3 regions of the Pseudalkalibacillus sp. R45 genome follow, and region 1 is predicted to be linked to each of the others. Evidence: riboswitches for the same ligand, from Rfam matches in the RefSeq annotation. Region 1 holds a riboswitch; each other region holds the start of a gene.
What was found. Region 1 has a riboswitch for cyclic di-GMP ahead of ACTWQL_RS07970 (DUF192 domain-containing protein). Riboswitches for the same ligand answer to the same signal wherever they lie in the genome.
Positions count from the first base shown of each region.

Region 2: another riboswitch for cyclic di-GMP. It lies ahead of ACTWQL_RS06180 (GspE/PulE family protein); the one in region 1 lies ahead of ACTWQL_RS07970 (DUF192 domain-containing protein).
Region 3: another riboswitch for cyclic di-GMP. It lies ahead of ACTWQL_RS07115 (anti-repressor SinI family protein); the one in region 1 lies ahead of ACTWQL_RS07970 (DUF192 domain-containing protein).

Region 1 is NZ_JBQQCL010000003.1:60,091-66,183, reverse strand. It holds gene ACTWQL_RS07990 (metallophosphoesterase family protein) at 137-1,906, opposite strand; gene ACTWQL_RS07985 (hypothetical protein) at 2,004-2,549, shown strand; gene ACTWQL_RS07980 (YbjQ family protein) at 2,682-2,999, shown strand; gene ACTWQL_RS07975 (GNAT family N-acetyltransferase) at 3,012-3,569, shown strand; cyclic di-GMP riboswitch class I at 4,030-4,116, shown strand; gene ACTWQL_RS07970 (DUF192 domain-containing protein) at 4,201-4,563, shown strand; gene ACTWQL_RS07965 (Flp family type IVb pilin) at 4,563-4,757, shown strand; gene ACTWQL_RS07960 (A24 family peptidase) at 4,824-5,339, shown strand; gene ACTWQL_RS07955 (TadE/TadG family type IV pilus assembly protein) at 5,336-5,719, shown strand; gene ACTWQL_RS07950 (pilus assembly protein TadG-related protein) at 5,734-6,093, shown strand, end outside.
Region 2 is NZ_JBQQCL010000002.1:88,358-94,450, reverse strand. It holds gene ACTWQL_RS06205 (spore germination protein) at 1-214, shown strand, start outside; gene ACTWQL_RS06200 (Ger(x)C family spore germination protein) at 235-1,428, shown strand; gene ACTWQL_RS06195 (hypothetical protein) at 1,435-1,671, shown strand; gene ACTWQL_RS06190 (GerAB/ArcD/ProY family transporter) at 1,687-2,799, shown strand; gene ACTWQL_RS06185 (ribonuclease H-like YkuK family protein) at 2,925-3,467, shown strand; cyclic di-GMP riboswitch class I at 3,821-3,909, shown strand; gene ACTWQL_RS06180 (GspE/PulE family protein) at 4,060-5,697, shown strand; gene ACTWQL_RS06175 (response regulator) at 5,731-6,093, shown strand, end outside.
Region 3 is NZ_JBQQCL010000002.1:252,097-258,189, reverse strand. It holds gene ACTWQL_RS07130 (class D sortase) at 1-458, shown strand, start outside; gene ACTWQL_RS07125 (helix-turn-helix domain-containing protein) at 759-1,067, shown strand; gene ACTWQL_RS07120 (helix-turn-helix domain-containing protein) at 1,102-1,434, opposite strand; gene ACTWQL_RS07115 (anti-repressor SinI family protein) at 1,522-1,665, opposite strand; cyclic di-GMP riboswitch class I at 1,697-1,783, opposite strand; RNA gene ssrS (6S RNA) at 2,062-2,246, shown strand; gene ACTWQL_RS07105 (5'-3' exonuclease) at 2,353-3,228, shown strand; gene ACTWQL_RS07100 (hypothetical protein) at 3,421-4,326, shown strand; gene ACTWQL_RS07095 (hypothetical protein) at 4,329-4,631, shown strand; gene ACTWQL_RS07090 (hypothetical protein) at 4,577-5,299, shown strand; gene ACTWQL_RS07085 (NAD(P)-dependent oxidoreductase) at 5,409-6,093, shown strand, end outside.

The DNA of each region.
Region 1 (6,093 bases):
AGAGTTATATAAGTTCTTTTAAAAAAGATTAAGGTTAGCGATGAAAAACAAGCAGTGGAAATATACGAGACTCCTGCGGGAAAAGCGAGTATATTTCCACGCCATTACAATGGAAATATTGTTAAGAAAACAGCTTTTAATTAATATCAATTTCTTTCGTACTGTTCGCTGGGACTGTCAATTCAACTTCGATATATTGTTTATTACCAGAAGCGACATTTTGTTTCACTTCACCTATAGAAACAGTATAGTCACCTTTTACTACATAAATGGGAACAGTGATTGTCATATCTTTTTTCAATCGGTTCGTGACGGTGACTTGCTGTTCTGAAGCGGTGCCGTCGTTCTGATTTGCATAGCTGGATTCCAGGGACATGATTCCAGCAGTTGTATCCCCGTTTTGATAAACAGGTACCGAGTGGCCTGGTTCTTCGTAGTTATAGTCAGTGATCTTTCCATCCTTCATCTGGAATGGACGGAATCCGACCCATGGCTTTCCGGACAGTTCAATAGCAGTTGTAGTCGTGTAAAGGATGCCATCTTTTTCGGTTACATCGTCAATATGCGTGTGGCCGTGCAGGCTGATATCGACATTGTATTGTTTCATGACGTCAATCAGTTCATGAGCATTTTCACCATGCCATTGCTGATCATATTTGATGCCGAGCTTTTCTCCGAGCGCTAAGGTTTCAAGATTTTGAGGATTGTGTTGGGCATCATACTGCTTCCAGTATTCCTGAACTTCTTGATCATCTTTTGGCCAAATGTCACGGTCACGCCAGAGCGGATTATGATGGGAGAATAAACCTTTGACTTGACCGGCCTGTGCTGTATCTTCATTTTTCTTCAAGTCTTCTTTTACCCAATCAAGCTGCTTTTGTCGGATTTGACCGCCCCACGTGGGAACGGACACAGTTCCATGGCCGCTTCGGTCGAATTTATGCCAATCGAACGAGTTGTATCCGATGAAATGAGCGTAAGGGCCATAATCAAATGAGAAGTATTGCGGACCAAAATATTGTTCCCAGTATTCCGCCCCATCAGCAAGCGTCGCGTCTTGCGCATAGTAATCATGATTACCTGGAACAAGATAGACAGGGACATCCAATTTTTGCAGCATCTTATACGTTTCTTCATATTCGTAGATGTACTCTTGCGGATTCATTTGACCGTACATCAGATCCCCTGTTACGACAACAAAGTCAGGGTTTTTCATGTTGACTTCCTTGATCGCTTTTTGCAGGTAAAGCCACCGTTTTTCAGGATCTGGATCCCACATGCCAGCTTCCTTCACACGGCCTGGATCTATGGATGATGGATCATCATGGTCACCTAGGTTACGAGGTGAACCGATGTGGGTATCCGTCAGGTGTAAGAAGGTGAAATCCTTTTTATATTCGTCGACCACTTTCACGGAATGGGGCTGTTCATCCGTTTTACGTTGTCCGTTAGAAGTGTATTCGATTTCTAAGTCGTACAGTTCCTCAGGTATGTTTTCAGGGATTTGAACCGTTACATCATAAATGGTAGAACTATCTTTCCAATGTGAGTCTCCAGATGAAACCTTCTTGACAGGTAGATCGTATGTTTCTGTAAATGCAGAATGATTTGTCGGTTTAAGCTTAATACTCCAGCTTCCAGCTTTTTTCCCATGGCTGTCGATTTTTACTGTGAGGGTCTGCCCCTTCTTTTTGATAGCGGGTGTTGCAAAGAGTGGATAGATGATGTCATTGACTTTCGGATCGACCGCGATGTTCGGTGCTTCATCTAAAAAATTCGTCGTATTCCCGATCCCGCCGTCCTGTTGACCAGTTGTATCTAAAGGTCCTTCAACAGCATTCGCTGTCACCGGTATGATTAATGAAAGAGCTGCTATGAAAAATAAAACCTTTTTAGACCAGTGCATATGTGTGTAACCTCCTGTGTTATATTCGGAGTCAGTTTAGCACTGGATTGTAAAGCAGGTTTAAAAAGCAAGTAAAAATAAGTTAGGGGGATTGTAAATGCAAAAGGATGTCATAGAAAGGGTTTCACAGGAATTAAATAAAAAAGAAGTCCTATGGGGGATCGGCGGGTCACATGTTCTGTATGAACATGGGCTCGATATCCGTCCTAGTGACGTGGATCTTGTGATTGCAGGTGAAGATTCAGAAAAAGCGAAGGACGTACTTGATCGTATTGCTGAAAAGTTGCCAAGCGAGACGAAACCGCCATATAAAACGAAACATTTTAATACCTATCTAATTGAGGGTGTATCGATCGATTTCATGGCAGGTTTTGCAGTGTTACATGACTCAGGCGTTTATGAATTGATATTTGACCAACAATCGATTGCCTATCATGACGAAAACATTCCATATACTTCCCTGGAAGATTGGTTTGTTCTTTATCACTTGATTCCGAAAAAAGGGAAAAAAGCTGATCTTATTGAATCTTATTGGAAAGAAAATGGCGTCAAGAATCCTTACTTACTGAAGAGGGCATCCGATCGACCTTTACCTGAAATGGTGAAACAACGAATTCACAAATGCTTGTCTTTGATGAGGTGAAAAATGTCCAGATATAAATCTCTCATATTGCTTTTGACGGTCGTCTTCCAGGGAGCAGCAGTTGTTTTCTTGTTTTTCAACTTCTGGGTCTCGATCTTGTTGTTCTTCATTTACGGAATTGCCATGTTAGCACTGTTCATAGTGACTACTGATACTGTTCCTGGTAAAGAAGTCATCGAGTTGAAAGGGTTTGTAAAAGGGAGTACCATTCAGGCTAAGCATGTTGGAAAAGATATTCTCGCAGGACTGAAGACGATCATCGGGGGCGAAATCCGAGAATACAACGAAATGATGGAGCAAGCCCGTAAGATCGCGATTTCAAGGATGGTCGAGGATGCAAAAGCAAAAGGTGCAAATGCGATTGTTGCCTGTCGTCTGCAAACGTCTTCTGTGATGGCGAATGCTTCAGAAATCGTAGCGTATGGAACAGCGGTGAAAATCAACGAATAGAGGGGGACAGTCATGATCGAGATTCGAAAACTGACACCAGAGGATGCGGAGGATTATTTTAAGCTGAGATTGGAAGGACTGAAAAAGTTTCCTGAAGCCTTTGCATCTTCTTATGAAGAAGAAATTGAACGAAAAGCTGAACAAGTGGCAAACCGATTAAGAGCACAGAATCCTGATACACATTTTACAGCCGGAGCTTATTATGACAGGGAACTCATCGGAATCGGAACGTTTTTGCAACGAGAACGCAACAAAACGAAACACAAAGGTGATATCGTAGGAGTGTATGTCGCAAAGCACTTCCAAAGGAATGGTATCGGGTTCAAGCTTTTGCAGTATTTGGTAGAAGAAGCAAAGAAAATAGAGGATTTGGAACAGATCCTTCTGACGGTGGTGTCGGAAAACAGATCAGCCATCCGGTCGTATGAAAAGTTAGGATTTGAAGAATATGGCCTGGAAAGACGCTCGCTTAAAATCAATGGCTACTACTATGATGAATCGTTGATGATGCTGATGTTGAAAAACGGAACGGAAATCGAGGAAGCCAAAGAGGCGTTGGATATTCCATAATCACAAGTTAAAACAAAAACGAACTCTCCTTTCAATAGGGGAGTTTTTTACTTGTGTAAAAACAGAGCGATTGGTCCTGAATGTATGGTCGTTTCTGATTCTGAATATCTATGAACCTTTTAAGGTGAAAACAAGAAAAGAATCTTTCGTACCAGGAAAAAGGTTTAGGTACAAAGTATATGGGGGTGCTTTTTCAACCTTTATTAGAACATATATCGTTCTGTTTTAAAAACTTTTAAGTAAAAGGTTTAGAAATGAATCCAATGACCTAGTTAACGGGATTTTATTACCAATATATAACATATTACGACAAACTATAGTAATGCTGATTTTTCCATTTTAGTAACAAGTATCCACTAAATGTTCAGAAAAATTTAATAATATTGACTGATGTATTAAAATTTTCCATTTCGTATGATGAAGTTACAAAATATCGGATTCAACGACAAACATCGATGAATCTCGATAAAGGCAAAACTGGTGAAAGCCAGGGGCGCAAAACTACAGGGGCTAAGGTGCACGTGCACTAAGCCAGCCAGTTACCGAAAGATCCAAGGGGTGTTTTTGTTTTGTGCATGACCCTGCTTTCGGTAAAGGCAGGGTATTTTTTGTTGAAGAAGGAGGTGGAACCGTGGAACTCATTAACCAGTCAAACGGGATCGTCATCGCGGAGAAAGTCATTCCCGCATATTCATTTTTCAAAAGATTAAAAGGACTTATGTTTACCTCATCATTTCCCGAAGGTTATGCCGTCCACATACAACCCTGTCGATCGATCCATACGTATTTTATGAAATACGAAATCGACGTGCTTTATCTCAATGATGAATATGAAATCATTGCAGCTGAAAGCTACGTCCGTCCCGGGGAGTTTGGAAAACTTCACAAAGGGACTACGTCTGTCATCGAGATACCAGCAGGAACCATCCACAAGACGAAAATCGAACCTGGACAAACCGTCCAAATAAAAAATCTAAAGGAGCGAGTATCATAATGGAAAAATTAAAAGCATTGATCACAGAAGAACAAGGACAAGGTATGACTGAGTATGGATTGGTATTGGGAGTTATTGCAGTAGCGGTTGTAGGTATTTTAATTACTTTCAGAGGTGAAATTGAGGAGTTATTCAATGAAGCAGTTGATGCAATTGATAGTCGTCCTACTGAAGAATCTACTCCTACAAACTAATAAATTAACAACGAGGTTGGCTCCTCTTTTTGAGCCAACCTTTTTTAAAAGAAATGAGGGAATCGAATGATTTTCGATATAGTACTACTCATAATCCTGATCATCTGTGTCATTACCGATATTCGCAAACGACTCATTTACAATAAGGTGATTTTTCCTGCACTTATCCTTTCTTTCATCTTGCATCTTATTGTTAATGGTTGGTCGGGTCTGGTCACCTCTCTTCTAGGTTTCCTTTTAGGGTTCGGCATCTTATTGATTCCTTATTTCATGGGAGGGATGGGACCTGGTGATGTAAAGCTGCTTGCGCTAATCGGAGCATTGAAGGGACCAGCATTCGTTTTAAATACCTCGATCTATATGGCGTTGCTTGGAGGTTTGCTGGCGCTTGGAATCATCATTTTCAGTGGTGGAGCGTTCAAGCGGTTGAAATATTACTTTCATTGGCTATATGCCAAGAAAAATGGCTTAAAAGTCCCTTTAGCTTTAACAAAGGATTCAATGAAAGCGACCTATCCATACGGAGTGGCGATTGCTGGGGGAGCGATTCTTAGTTTTGTCGGGAAGGCGTGGTTTTCATGATCAAAAATGAAAAAGGACAGTCCATGGTGGAAATGGCGCTCGTTTTACCATTGCTGTTACTTATTTTGATGGGGATCTTTGATTTCGGCAGGATCATGTATACATATATGCATCTTCAATTGGCGACACAGGAGAGTGTCCGCCTGGGTGGATTAGGGCGCGATGATGCAGCGATCATCGATTTCGCTCGTGATTACATTCATGTCGGGGACTCTTCAGATCTGCAGGTCAACATTTCACCCAATGACTCGACAAGGGATTCAGGTGACTATATGACCGTGACTCTAGAGTATCCGGTCGATTATCTTACACCTTTAATGTCTAAAATACTGCCTTCACCAGTCTTAGTGAAAACGGATTCAACCATCAGAGTGGAGTGAGGAGGCAAGTTATCATGAAGAAAAAATTGAAAGTACTTAGAGAAGAAGCTGGCAGTACAATCGTTCTAACCGGACTTGCCATGTTAGCCTTGATCGCGATCATGGGACTTGTTATTGACGGCGGATCTTTATTCATGACGAAGAGTCATCTTCAAAAGGTGGCGAATGCAGCTGCTCTATCAGGAGCACAGGAATTAACGGTCAATGAGTCTGAGGTTCGCAACGTAGTCAACAAGGTCCTTACAAAGCATGCCGAACTGGATAGTCTTGAGGACATGAAAATCGAGCTGGAAGATAAGGTTGGTGTCGATCTAATAAAAGAGGTTCCCCTTTATTTTTCTTCCCTATTCGGAAAAGAGTCTGTCCCAGTAAAA
Region 2 (6,093 bases), on a different contig from region 1:
CATCATTATGGGATTATTCGGTCTTACTTTACATCTTTCCAGCCTTAAATCATTTGGCGTTCCTTATATGTCACCATTAGGACCAGGGAACATTAGCGATCAAAAGGACACACTAGTACGTGTACCTTGGGGGTCCATGAAAAATCGCCCACAATTCCTTAATACACAAGACGACCAAAGAGAAAGCACAAATCGGCCCCAAAAAAATTCATAAATAATCATGGTGGTGTAAGCATGAGACGACGACAAGGATTGCTATTGATTATATGCCTTCTATTCCTTCCTGGGTGCTGGGACGTACGAGAGTTGGATGAATTAGGGATTACTCTCGCATTAGGTTTAGATATGGCTGGCGAAGAGTTCAAAGTTTCTGTCCAAGTGGTGAATCCAGAAGAAATATCTACGCAATCAGGTGGAGGAGGGTCTAGGAAACCTGTAATCGTATATGAAGAAACAGGGGAGACACTGACAGAAGCCCTACGTAAAATTCTGAGGTCATCCCCAAGAGAAATCTACTTATCACATATCCGTATGTTGGTCATCGGGGAAGAATTAGCAAAAGAAAGCATGAAATACGTCCTGGACTTTGTCTCTAGAAATCATGAATTCCGTACTGATTTTTTTATTATCGTTACTAAAGAAACTGAAGCTGAAACTGTTTTGAAGGTATTTACACCTTCAGAGCCTGCACCTGCAAACAAAATGTATAAATCATTGTTAAAATCAGAAGAATTGTTTGCACCAACGAAAGCAGTCACCCTCGATATCTTGAAAAGTGACCTGCTTAGTAAAGGAAAACAGCCTGTTTTATCTGGGATCGAATTGATTGGAAACATCGAAAAAGCTGGAACTGAGCAAAATGTAAAAGATCTAACGGACATAGGAAATCTTATTTTTGATGATTTAGCCGTTTTTCAAGATGATAAACTAATTGGCTGGTTAAATGAAGAAGAAAGCAAAGGATACAATTACCTGACTGATCACGTTAATAAAGCAAATGGAGTAATCAACTGTCCTGGTGAGGGGAAAATAGGCATGAATCTGATCAGGACTTCCACAAATATAAAAAGTGAATTTAAGGGTGAAACTCCAGTTATCAGTGTGTTTGTAAAAGGCGAAGGAAATATTGACGAAGTCAATTGTAAATATGATATTACAAAGCAAGACAACATTTTAAAGTTAGAACAAGAATGGAATAAAGTTATTACTTCCTCGATGGAAAAGTCTGTGCAAACTGTACAGGAGGAGTTCGCTGTCGACATATTCGGTTTTGGAGAAGTGGTGAATCGGCAACATCCACGGAAATGGAAAAGCTTGAAGGAGAATTGGGACGAAACCTTCAAGGAGTTGGAAGTAAACATAGACGTGAACCTTAAGATCCGTCGAATTGGTACAGTCGGTGATACGATCGTTAATGAATTGGAGTAATGCTATATGGTAATAAAAACATTAGGAGTCATGTTAGTAGCTTGTTTGATTTATTTCGTTGAATATAGAAATCTCAAAGATCATTCAAGTTCGAGAGAGCGTGGAACTTTTTTCAGCTTATTGTCAATTGGTGTCATCATGAGTATCTTAGAGGTGGCAGATGTTAAAATACCAAATCCTTTATATCCAATAGAAGTGATTTATAAACCTGTCCATACGTTCATTTTTAATTTGCTGTCATAGAAGGAGTTGTGCAGAATGATCGAAAAAGGGAAAATATCAGTTGCACAATTTGCTCTTCTAATATTCATGGTGACTGTAGGTGACTCCATTCTAGTTCTGCCTGGAAGCGTTGCTGTAGAAGCAAAACAAGATTCCTGGATTTCCGGCATTTTCGCAATGATAGTAGGAATGGGTCTTGTGATGCTTTTTTATCAAGTAAGTAAACTTTTTCCAAATCAAACGTTTGTGGAATACAGTGAGATTCTATTTGGGAAGTTCTTAGGCAGGATCATCGCATTATTCTTCATCTTCTATCCGTTTCTTTCAGTTGCTTTGCTATTAAGAGAATTGGGTGATTTCTTAACAACTCAAATTTTACCTAACACCCCAATCGAAGCAATCACTACATTATTCATTGTTTTTGTAATCTACGGCTCAAGGCTTGGTCTTGAGAATTGGATCAGAACAGTCCAAATCCTTTTTCCATATTTTATTTTTCTAGCGGTATTATTCTTTATTTTTCTATTTCCTTTATTCAACTTTGAAAATATCCAACCTGTTCTAGGTGATGGTATTAAACCTATGCTTAGAGGTTCTTTGACATTCATCGCTTTTCCTTATATGGAAACATTGATTGTCTTACTCATGTTCTTTCCATACGTTAATATAAAAAAATCGAAAGAATTACGAAATGCCATGTTCATCAGCCAATTCTCTGGAGGTTTATTGTTAATGTTGTTGATGTTATGTTCGGTCCTTGTTTTCGGAGGAGAATTGGTTGCTCACCAACAATATCCAACTTACGCCTTAGCCAAAAAGATCAGTATTGGTGAGTTCTTAGAACGGATTGAAGCGATCATCGCGATTTTATGGCTCATCACAATATTCATCAAATCAACCTATTATTTTTACGCATCTGCTCTCGGTCTTGCTCAGCTATTCAAGCTGAAAGACTACCGCCCATTAACGTTCCCGATGGGGTTGGTTCTTATTGTACTTTCATTGTCGGTCTCACCAAGTCTTGTTTATTACAATGAAGCCATCGGGCAATATTGGCCTATGTATGATTTCTCAATCAGTCTGCTGTTCATTCCATTAATTTTAATCTTGGGATGGCTTAAAAAGCGCAAATCAAAGGGAACAAGATAATGGCAAGCATAATGCCCTCACTCTTTGAATAAGAAAAGAATACAATAGTATAAGCCATAAATAATATCGGTCATGTTCGGTTATTTTAAATAGGACAAGAAAACGACAAAAGGAGATGGATGCAAATGAATGGGCGTTTCTTTGCAGACCAGCCGATGACGTTTAAAAACTTGACATACTCCCATCTGACCTTTGATGAGGTATTCAGTCATATTGTAACCTTCATGAAAAAGGAACCGATGGGTAACTATAAGCTGATGATCGGAACAGATTCCCACGTCTATCAAAATGAAACGATTTTTATTACAGGATTGGTCATTCAAAGAGTTGGGAGAGGGGCATGGGCATGCTATCGTAAATTACGATATCCTGAAGCAATCCGTAACTTACATCAGAAGATTTCAATTGAAACGTCACTAACAGAGGAAGTTGCATATCTTTTCAATGAACCATTAAAAAATAAATTGGTCCAAATCGTTTTACCACATGTGTATAAAGGGTCGAGCTTTACAATGGAAGGACACCTGGATATCGGAAAAGGAAAGCGTAATAAAACGAGGGAATTCGTAGCAGAAATGGTCGCAAGAATAGAAGCGCATGGAATAGAAGCGAAGATCAAACCAGAATCCCTGGTAGCATCGAGTTATGCAAACCGCTATACCAAATAGATATTAGTTTTCCATATAAAAATAATTTAATGGTTTCAAACAAAAACAGGTTCGATCCACCGAAGCTGTTTTTTATTGGCTGTTTTCGCAAACAGCCTTTTATTAAAAGAAATTCACCACAAAGCCGTTGACAATGTTCGACGACTTTCTTATTTCCGAATTTCATATGTAATAGGACCTACTTTAAATTGTCAGAATACCTTTAATTTTAAAATAATGGTTCTTTTAAACTATTTTGGAAATTAGTGATATCGCTCTATTTTTCCAAATCTTTCTTTCAAGTATAATTGAACCAAGAACAAAAGGGTATTTTTTCCTAGACAAAATTTTCTCTTTAACACGAATTACAAGTGAATGATAAAAGGCAAACCCGTTCGAAAGTCGGGGACGCAAAGCCGCGAATCTAAACCATTACTAATGGCATGACCGTCGGGCTGCTCAAAAACACTTGTCTTTTTATGTCTTTTTTTGTAGACGCCGACTAGTCGCATTTTCTCACTAATTTCTTGCCAGGATGGCTTTATGCTGGAATTTCACAATTTTCGTTTTATAAGTATGCAGATAGATTCTATTACATTTTAAGGAGGTCCAAATGCGCATCGGTGAACTTTTGATAATGAATGGTTTGATAACAGAAGAACAACTGGAAAAATCACTTCAATTACAGAAACACTCATATAAGAAAATCGGTGAAATCCTTGTGGAAGAAGAGATGATTACAGAGCGTCAATTAGTAGAAGCGTTAGAATTTCAACTCGGCATACCTGTAATCAATATGGATGAAGCTGCCCCGAGCAGTAACACCTTACAGCTGATCCATGAATCAGTAGCTCGGAAGCACTGCATGATACCAATTGAACAAAAGGATGGAAGAGTGAAGGTCGCGATGGTCGATCCATTGAATCAAGAAGTGATCAAAGATGTTCAAGTGGCTTCTGGTATGGTGGTGCAACCGTGTTTGGCTACACGGAGTGAATTGGAAATGGCGATTATCGATCATTATGGTTTATTGGATTCTGTGAAAGAATTATCCGATATCATTGACTATGGATTACTACAAAACGCAAGTGACATCCATCTTGATACTGATAAAGAGGGCCTTGTGGTCAGGTATCGTATCAACCAGATGCTTGAAAAACAAAAGATCATTCCAAAACAGTTGCAAGAGGCCGTGATTGCAAGAATCAAAACCATATCAAATATGGATACATCCGAACGAAAATTACCTCAAAGCGGATACATACATAAAGACTTTTATAACAATGACTTTGATATTCGTGTTTCAACAGTTCCTACTATTGATGGTGAAAGTGTCGTCCTAAGTTTATTGAAGCATTCGGAAGACTTTTTCAAACTGGAAGATTTCGGTTTTACCGATATGAACAAACAGAAATTAGAAGATTCGTTGGACAAGGGGAAAGGCTTGGTCTTGATTGCAGGACCTGCAGTCAGTGGAAAATCAACTCAACTCTATGCCATATTGAACCATATGAACATCGATAAGCGAAAAATCGTTTCTTTAGAAAGTCCGGTGGAACGAAGGATAAATGGGATCATGCAAGTACAGGTTGATGAAGCTCTAGGCTTCACGTTTCCATACGGAATGAGGACAATCATGAATCAGGACCCGAATCTCGTCATGGTCAGTGACATTCCCGATTCAGAGACTGGTGAAGTTACAACAAGGGTAGCTTTATCCGGCAGACTAGTTGTTGGATCGATTCACGGATATGATGCGATTTATACCATCAGGCGGTTATTGGATATGGGAATTGAACCCTATCTGATCGCCTCCTCACTTTCATGTATTGTAGCCCAACGTCTCGCACCGCGTGTATGTAAAAGATGTGCAAAGAGTATGCCTGCTTCTGATGAAGAGTCGAAGCTTTTTGAAGCCCATGACTTGATAGATTTAGAAGACCAAAAAGAAAAAAGCAAAATCGGTAATTTCCGCTCCTTCGTTACTACGAATAAAAGCTCTAAAGTAGCAGTAGTTCGAGGTGACGGTTGTAAACTTTGTAACAATTCCGGTTATAAAGGATTCATCGGGGTCCATGAAGTCTTGACGATCGATGATGGACTTCGCGAACTGATCCTCCAAAAGAAGCCGATTGAAGAATTCAAGAAGTACGTTAAAGAAAATGAGTTCAAAACAATGTTGCATGACGGCTTGTCAAAAGCACGAGAAGGTCTAACAACAGTTGAGGAAGTACTAAAAGCAGTCAATTGAAGCCTGCACGAATAAAATTCAGGGGGAATCCAAATGTCTTATACGTTTCTAATCGTCGATGATACCAGTTTCATGCGAAAAATGGCAGCAGATTGTCTTAAGCAATATGGCCATACCGTAGTTGGGGAAGCAGTCAACGGAAAAGAAGCTGTACATAAATATAAAACCATCCAGCCTCAAGTAGTCATGATGGACCTTACAATGCCTGAAATGAATGGGATTGAAGCCATCAAAGAAATTTTGAAAATTGACGCTGAAGCAGTCATCCTTGTTTGTTCAGCCAGTAACCAAAAAGATATGATCCAGGAAGCTTTGGATGCAGGAGCAGTCGGATATTTGATGAAGCCTTTCAAACCGGATTACATGAGTGAAATCATCAAAAAATATGCTGAGCCC
Region 3 (6,093 bases), on a different contig from region 1:
TCACTGCTTTATCCAAGGTGTATGCATCAGATGATGAAAGTACAGAAGCTCCATCTTCTGGTGAATTGGTTGGTACGATTGAAATTCCTAGTATCGATGCTAAATTGCCAGTCCTTGAAGGAGCTACTTTATCCAATTTAAAGAAGGGGGCAGGACATTTAGAAGGGACATCTTTTTTAGGTCAATCGGGAAATTCAGCCATCGCTGCACATCGAAGTTACACGTACGGTAAAGATTTCAACCGTCTGAACGAAGTAGAGTTAGATGATGAGATCATAATAAAAACAAAAGATGAAACATACACTTATACCGTATATCACACCACAAGAGTCCTTCCAGATGATACTTCCGTTCTAGAATCTGATCCTTCGGAAAACATCGTTACCCTCATTACCTGTGATCCGATCAAAGATCCTACCCACCGATTGATTGTTCAAGCAAAGCTTAAAAATCCATAAGAAAAGGGGATTTACCCATGATTCGTAGGCTGAATGGTGATTATATTTCTTACATTAATAACAGAAAAATCTGTCTTACTTATAACCATGAGGATATAGGTGAAATTTCGATCAATAATCAATTTATAGGAAAGTGTCCCTATTCCTACACGAAATCTGCTATCGAGTCATTAGAAATGAAAAATAGACACTCAAAAATTTTTATTCAAGATGATGAAATACTATTTGGAGAATTAAAAGTAGGAACATTGATAGATATGAAAATTTAAAGATGAACCGTTAGAGGGTGTGATCCAAGCCATGTTATGGAGCAAAATAAAAGAAGCAAGGTTAGAGCAGCATATCTCAGTAATTGATCTTGCACAACGTGTACAAGTTACCCAAGCTTACATATTGAATTTAGAAAATGGAAAGATTCAAAACCCTTCATTTTTCAACATGATCAGAATAGCGAAAGAACTTGATTTGAATCTTTATGAAATGGAAGAGTTTTTAATCGATCCGGAATGGGTTAAGCTGATGAAAGAAGCGAGAGCGTTAGGTTTATCAAGCAGTGAAGTCCGGAACTTCATCTATCAACAGAAATATATGAATCTAGGAGCAAAATAAAAAGCACTGCAAAACAGTAAGATGTTTGCGGTGCTTAATTATTGTCCTGTTGTTTTTTCCATTTGTTATATTCTAAGAAACTTTTGAATTCTTCTTTTGATACTCCTGATTCCATGGCTTCCTGTACTAGTTTCATCCATCCCTGGTCCAGATCGTCAGACTCAACATCAACAGAATCATGCAATAGACTGTCGAGTGGAATATTCAATACATTAGAGACTTTTTCTAGGAATTGAATAGAAGGATTTGTTTGTAGATTCCGTTCGATAGAGCTTAAGTAGGATTTAGCGACTCCGGCTCTCTCAGCTAATTCGGATAATGACATCCTTTTTTGGTTTCTGTAATGTTTAAGACGATCCCCAATCATTTTTGAACTCCTTCAGGTCGATTTCTTTGGTATATTTAATTCAATTATACCATAAATCATCTGAAAAAATAGACTATGTATGTCTGTTTATGCCTTTTGCTCCAAGGATTTTATTGGAAAATTACGAATAAAATCCCTTATTTCATTCTTCGTCATTCCAACTTGTTTTGCGACCTTCATGAGTTCAATCCATTCAACATCCAATTTTTCACGATCTTGTAGCTTCCCCACTCATACATTCCCCCTAAAAAGTATACTGCCTCTCGGTAGCCCAGCCGTCATAGTAAATGAATACCTTAGATCTGTGACTTTGCGTCCCCGCCTTTCGGAGGGTTTGCCTTTTTACAGGAGAGTTATGTTCAAATAATACTTCTATCATAGATGTAATGTAATACAAAGGTTGTAAGAATATGGTGAAAAAAAGTTCTAATTTTGTCAAATCCGAAGAAAAATATGACAAAATACCCTTTTTAAGATAAATTAAACTAGTTCGATGTAATAGGAGAGTGAAAAATACATATTAATTAAGCGATATGTCACGGACAAAAAACGATATAGTTTAATCACACAATGAACATATACATTATATGAGACAACTTTACAAAAAAACCATTCCTCGATATAATTAAGTTCCTGCATTGTTGGTGACACGTTTATGTCTTAAACCGATGCCATGACAAAGGGAACCTTAAATCTCAATCTAGACGTCATGCCGCAACTTCGGAAGCGGAAGACGAACGGATTGATGCGGGTACCCACCTGCTAATGTGGGTTTATGAGTCATGAAGTGTCACGGCAAGTGCGGGATTACATAACTGAAAAAAGCTGGCTCCAAGAGTTTATCATACTCAAGGAGTCAGCTTTCTTATTTTGTGCTACAATTATAGAAGGATTTTAACGGGAAAAGGGGATAAAAAAATGGATAACCGCTTCATGATCATCGATGGTTTCAATTTGTTGAGTCGGTGTTATTTTGCAACCAGTTACGGTCGAGAGGACCATGAACTGACCAAAAACAGCGCAGGGCTCTATACGAACGCACTCCGTGTAAAAGTGCAGAAGCTTTTGAACTTGATCGAAATGTACAATCCTTCGCACCTGGCGATCGCATGGGATGTGAAGCGTGAGGAAACGCTTCGCCGGCAACGTTTTCCAGATTATAAGGATACGCGTAATGAGCTGCCTGAGCCTTTGATCCAACAATACAACACGATTACCGAGTTGTTCGATATCGTAGGGGTAACGCAGTTGACGATCAGTCCGTATGAGGCGGATGACATCATCGGTACGTTATCACGCCGTTGGTCAGACGAAATGGACGGGGAATGCTTCATTTACAGTAATGATCGTGATTTGCTTCAATTGTTAACCAATAAAGTGTCACAAATCATTGCGAAGAAAAAAGAAGAGAATGCCTACACGCTCAAACATTTTTCCGATGAATATGGGATCACACCTGCTCAATGGATTGATGTAAAGGCGTTGCTAGGGGATAAAAGCGACAACATTCCTGGTGTCCACGGTGTCGGAGAGAAGGCCGCTTTGCCGATGATCCAGCAATATGGAACTGTAGAAGCGATCTATGAGGAGGAGGAACTTGATCCGATCTTCAAGCGTTATTTGAAAAAGATTGCAGCAGGTCGTGAGATGGCTTTCTTGAGTAAAGAACTGGTCACCATCGATACAGAGATTCCGATTCTGAAAGAAACACCATGGGATGGGTTCTCATTAAGGCTTGATCGGGAAAAGCTGCGGGAAGAAGTGGAGCGATTGGAACTGCGTGTCAGAATGTAGAAATATGAAGAGCTGCCTTTAACATCAATCGATGTTGAGGACAGCTCTTTTTTAATACTTCCTTCAAGACAAGAGCAACTAGGTTCTACTTGAAAAAGTGACCTCACTTTAACGGTTTCGCCATCATTATATATTGTGATTACAGGATACTGATGTTTCTGTCCAATTTCGGAAAAGTTTGGTGGCTTTAAAATGATAGTTTGTACTTCAGTCTGTTCCAATCACCTGGCACGAACAAAAGTGTTAGCGATGTCTCTTAAAAGACATATTCCGAATAGCAAAATGATTGTTTGTCTCGTAGAAAAAGATCCCCCGCCGCAAATTAAGAACGATCCCTCTTTTGATGAAGTCATTTTAGCGAAGGATCTGGGAATCGACGTTGAAAAAGTGATATTGAGATACGCTCAATTCGAGGCAACCTGTGCAGTAAAAGCGCAATTACTTATATACGCATTGCAACAATACACTGACGAGGATTGTTTCATTTACTTGGATTCTGATGTGAAGCTCCTCTCGTCATTCCCTGAAGTGGAAGAGGCTTTTAGGAACAATTTGATCATATTCACTCCACACTTCATAGAACCTCCCGAAATCACGCATACAATTTTCGAAGAGAACGCGGAAGTCGAGGTTTTGAAAATCGGCGTCATCAACGGTGGATTCATAGGTTTGAAACGATCTGCAGTAACTGATCGTTTCCTTGACTGGTGGAATGAACGTCTGAAATATTACGCATCCATTGATCCCAAATCTGGATTCCATACGGACCAGAAGTGGTTGACCGCAGCGGTAAGTTTATTTGATGGAATTAAAATTCTTAAACATCCAGCGTATAATATTGCTTTCTGGAATCTACAACAACGGCAGATATCTTCGGACGGTGTCTCATATTTCGCTAATGGTGAACCTTTTCGTTTCTTTCATTTTTCACATCTGGATGAGCTTTCTGAGCAGATCGATGAAACAAATGTCATGTATCCGATCCTGGAAGAATATCTTCTGGAACTTGAGGAGAATAGCAAGCTTTACCCGCAAGACTGCCAATGGAGCTACAGTAAAAATAATACAAAAGTTAGAAACAAAAGAAGAGGGCGTTGAACATGTTGTTTTTTACCATTGTTTGTGCCAATCATCTCGCACTTGCGTCCTTACTTAGAGAAACAATCAAACGGCATATGCCTGAAAATAAATTTGTTGTTTGTATCCTTGAAAAAGAGATGCCCCACAATATCGAGCCATTCGGCAGATTTGATGATGTAATCCTAGCAAATGACATAGGATTTAAGAATTTCAATCAGACGATTTTCAAATATACCCAATATGAAGCTTCAGGTGCTTGTAAAGGCAATTGTTCCGTCATTTGCTTCAAGCTTATCCATTGGAAGAAAACTTCGTACTTTTAGACGCAGATACACAGGTGTTCAGTCCGTTCTCCGAGGTGGAGGATGCATTGAAAACCCATTCTGTTGTCATCACCCCTCACATCATCCAGCCTCCAGAAAATTTGAAATCAATGGGCTTGGAACAGTCATTCCTTCAATCTGGAATATTCAATACAGGCTTTTTGGCGATAAAAAGATCAAAAACAGCAAATGCATTTGTAGATTGGTGGACAGAACGCCTTGAACATTTCAGTTACACTGACCCACCGCGCGGCCTTTATAATGAACAAAGATGGATCGATCTTGTGCCGGTCTATTTTGATCACGTCTTTCAATTGAAACATCCAGGATATAACGTTGCGAAATGGAACTTTTTTGAACGGAGGCTTACAGAACAAAACGGAAAATATTTTGTCAATGGCTTTCCTCTCCGGTTTTTCCATTTCTCTGGATTCATCAATACAACTACAAATTCAAAAGGCCATGGAATTATCAGGAACTATAAAACACTTCTGAAGGACAAAGGACATGGTGTTCAATGCAAGGAAAAATGGAGTTATGACTATTTTGATGATCTAAGACCTATAAAAGAGCAGGTGCGGACCATTTATAAAACCAACCCTATGGCGCGCGCAGAAATAATTGATCCGTTCAAGGAAAGTAAACGGACTTTTAACAGATATAAATAATAATCTTTATAACTACATGGAGATGGTAATCTCTTCTAAAGGAAATATGGAATAATTGAAGAACTCCTTTTATGATAGGGGTTTTATTTTTTGTGAAATGGAGGTAATCATGGATATAAAAGAAGCGACAATCGGATTTGTTGGAACGGGTGTAATGGGACAAAGCATGGCGAAAAATTTGATGGATGCTGGTTATTCCGTCCTTCTTCATACGCGGACTAAATCAAAGTCAGAAACACTCCTTGAGGCAGGAGGGATTTGGAAAGAGTCTGTAGCTGAACTTGCTTCAGAATCGAACATCATCATTACGATGGTCGGGTATCCTCATGATGTTGAAGAAGTCTATTTTGGTGAAAACGGAATACTCGAAAATGCCAGGACTTATACCTATGTCATTGATATGACGACATCGAGCCCGGCACTTGCGAAAGAAATTTATGAAGAAGCATTGACGAGAAAAATTTTCGCACTGGATGCTCCGGTTTCAGGAGGGGACATTGGTGCGAGGAACGGAAAACTGGCCATCATGGTTGGCGGTGATCCGGAAGTTTTTGAGGCGGTCAACCCGATTTTTGAAGTGATGGGGGAGAACATCATCCTCCAAGGGAAAGCCGGAGCAGGTCAGCATACGAAAATGTGTAACCAGATCGCGATTGCGACGAACATGATCGGTGTTTGTGAAGCAATTGTTTATGCGGAAAAAGCCGGGCTTGATCCCTCGAAAGTGCTTGAAAGCATCACGACTGGTGCGGCAGGAAGCTGGTCGTTGAGTAATCTGGCACCTCGGATGATTG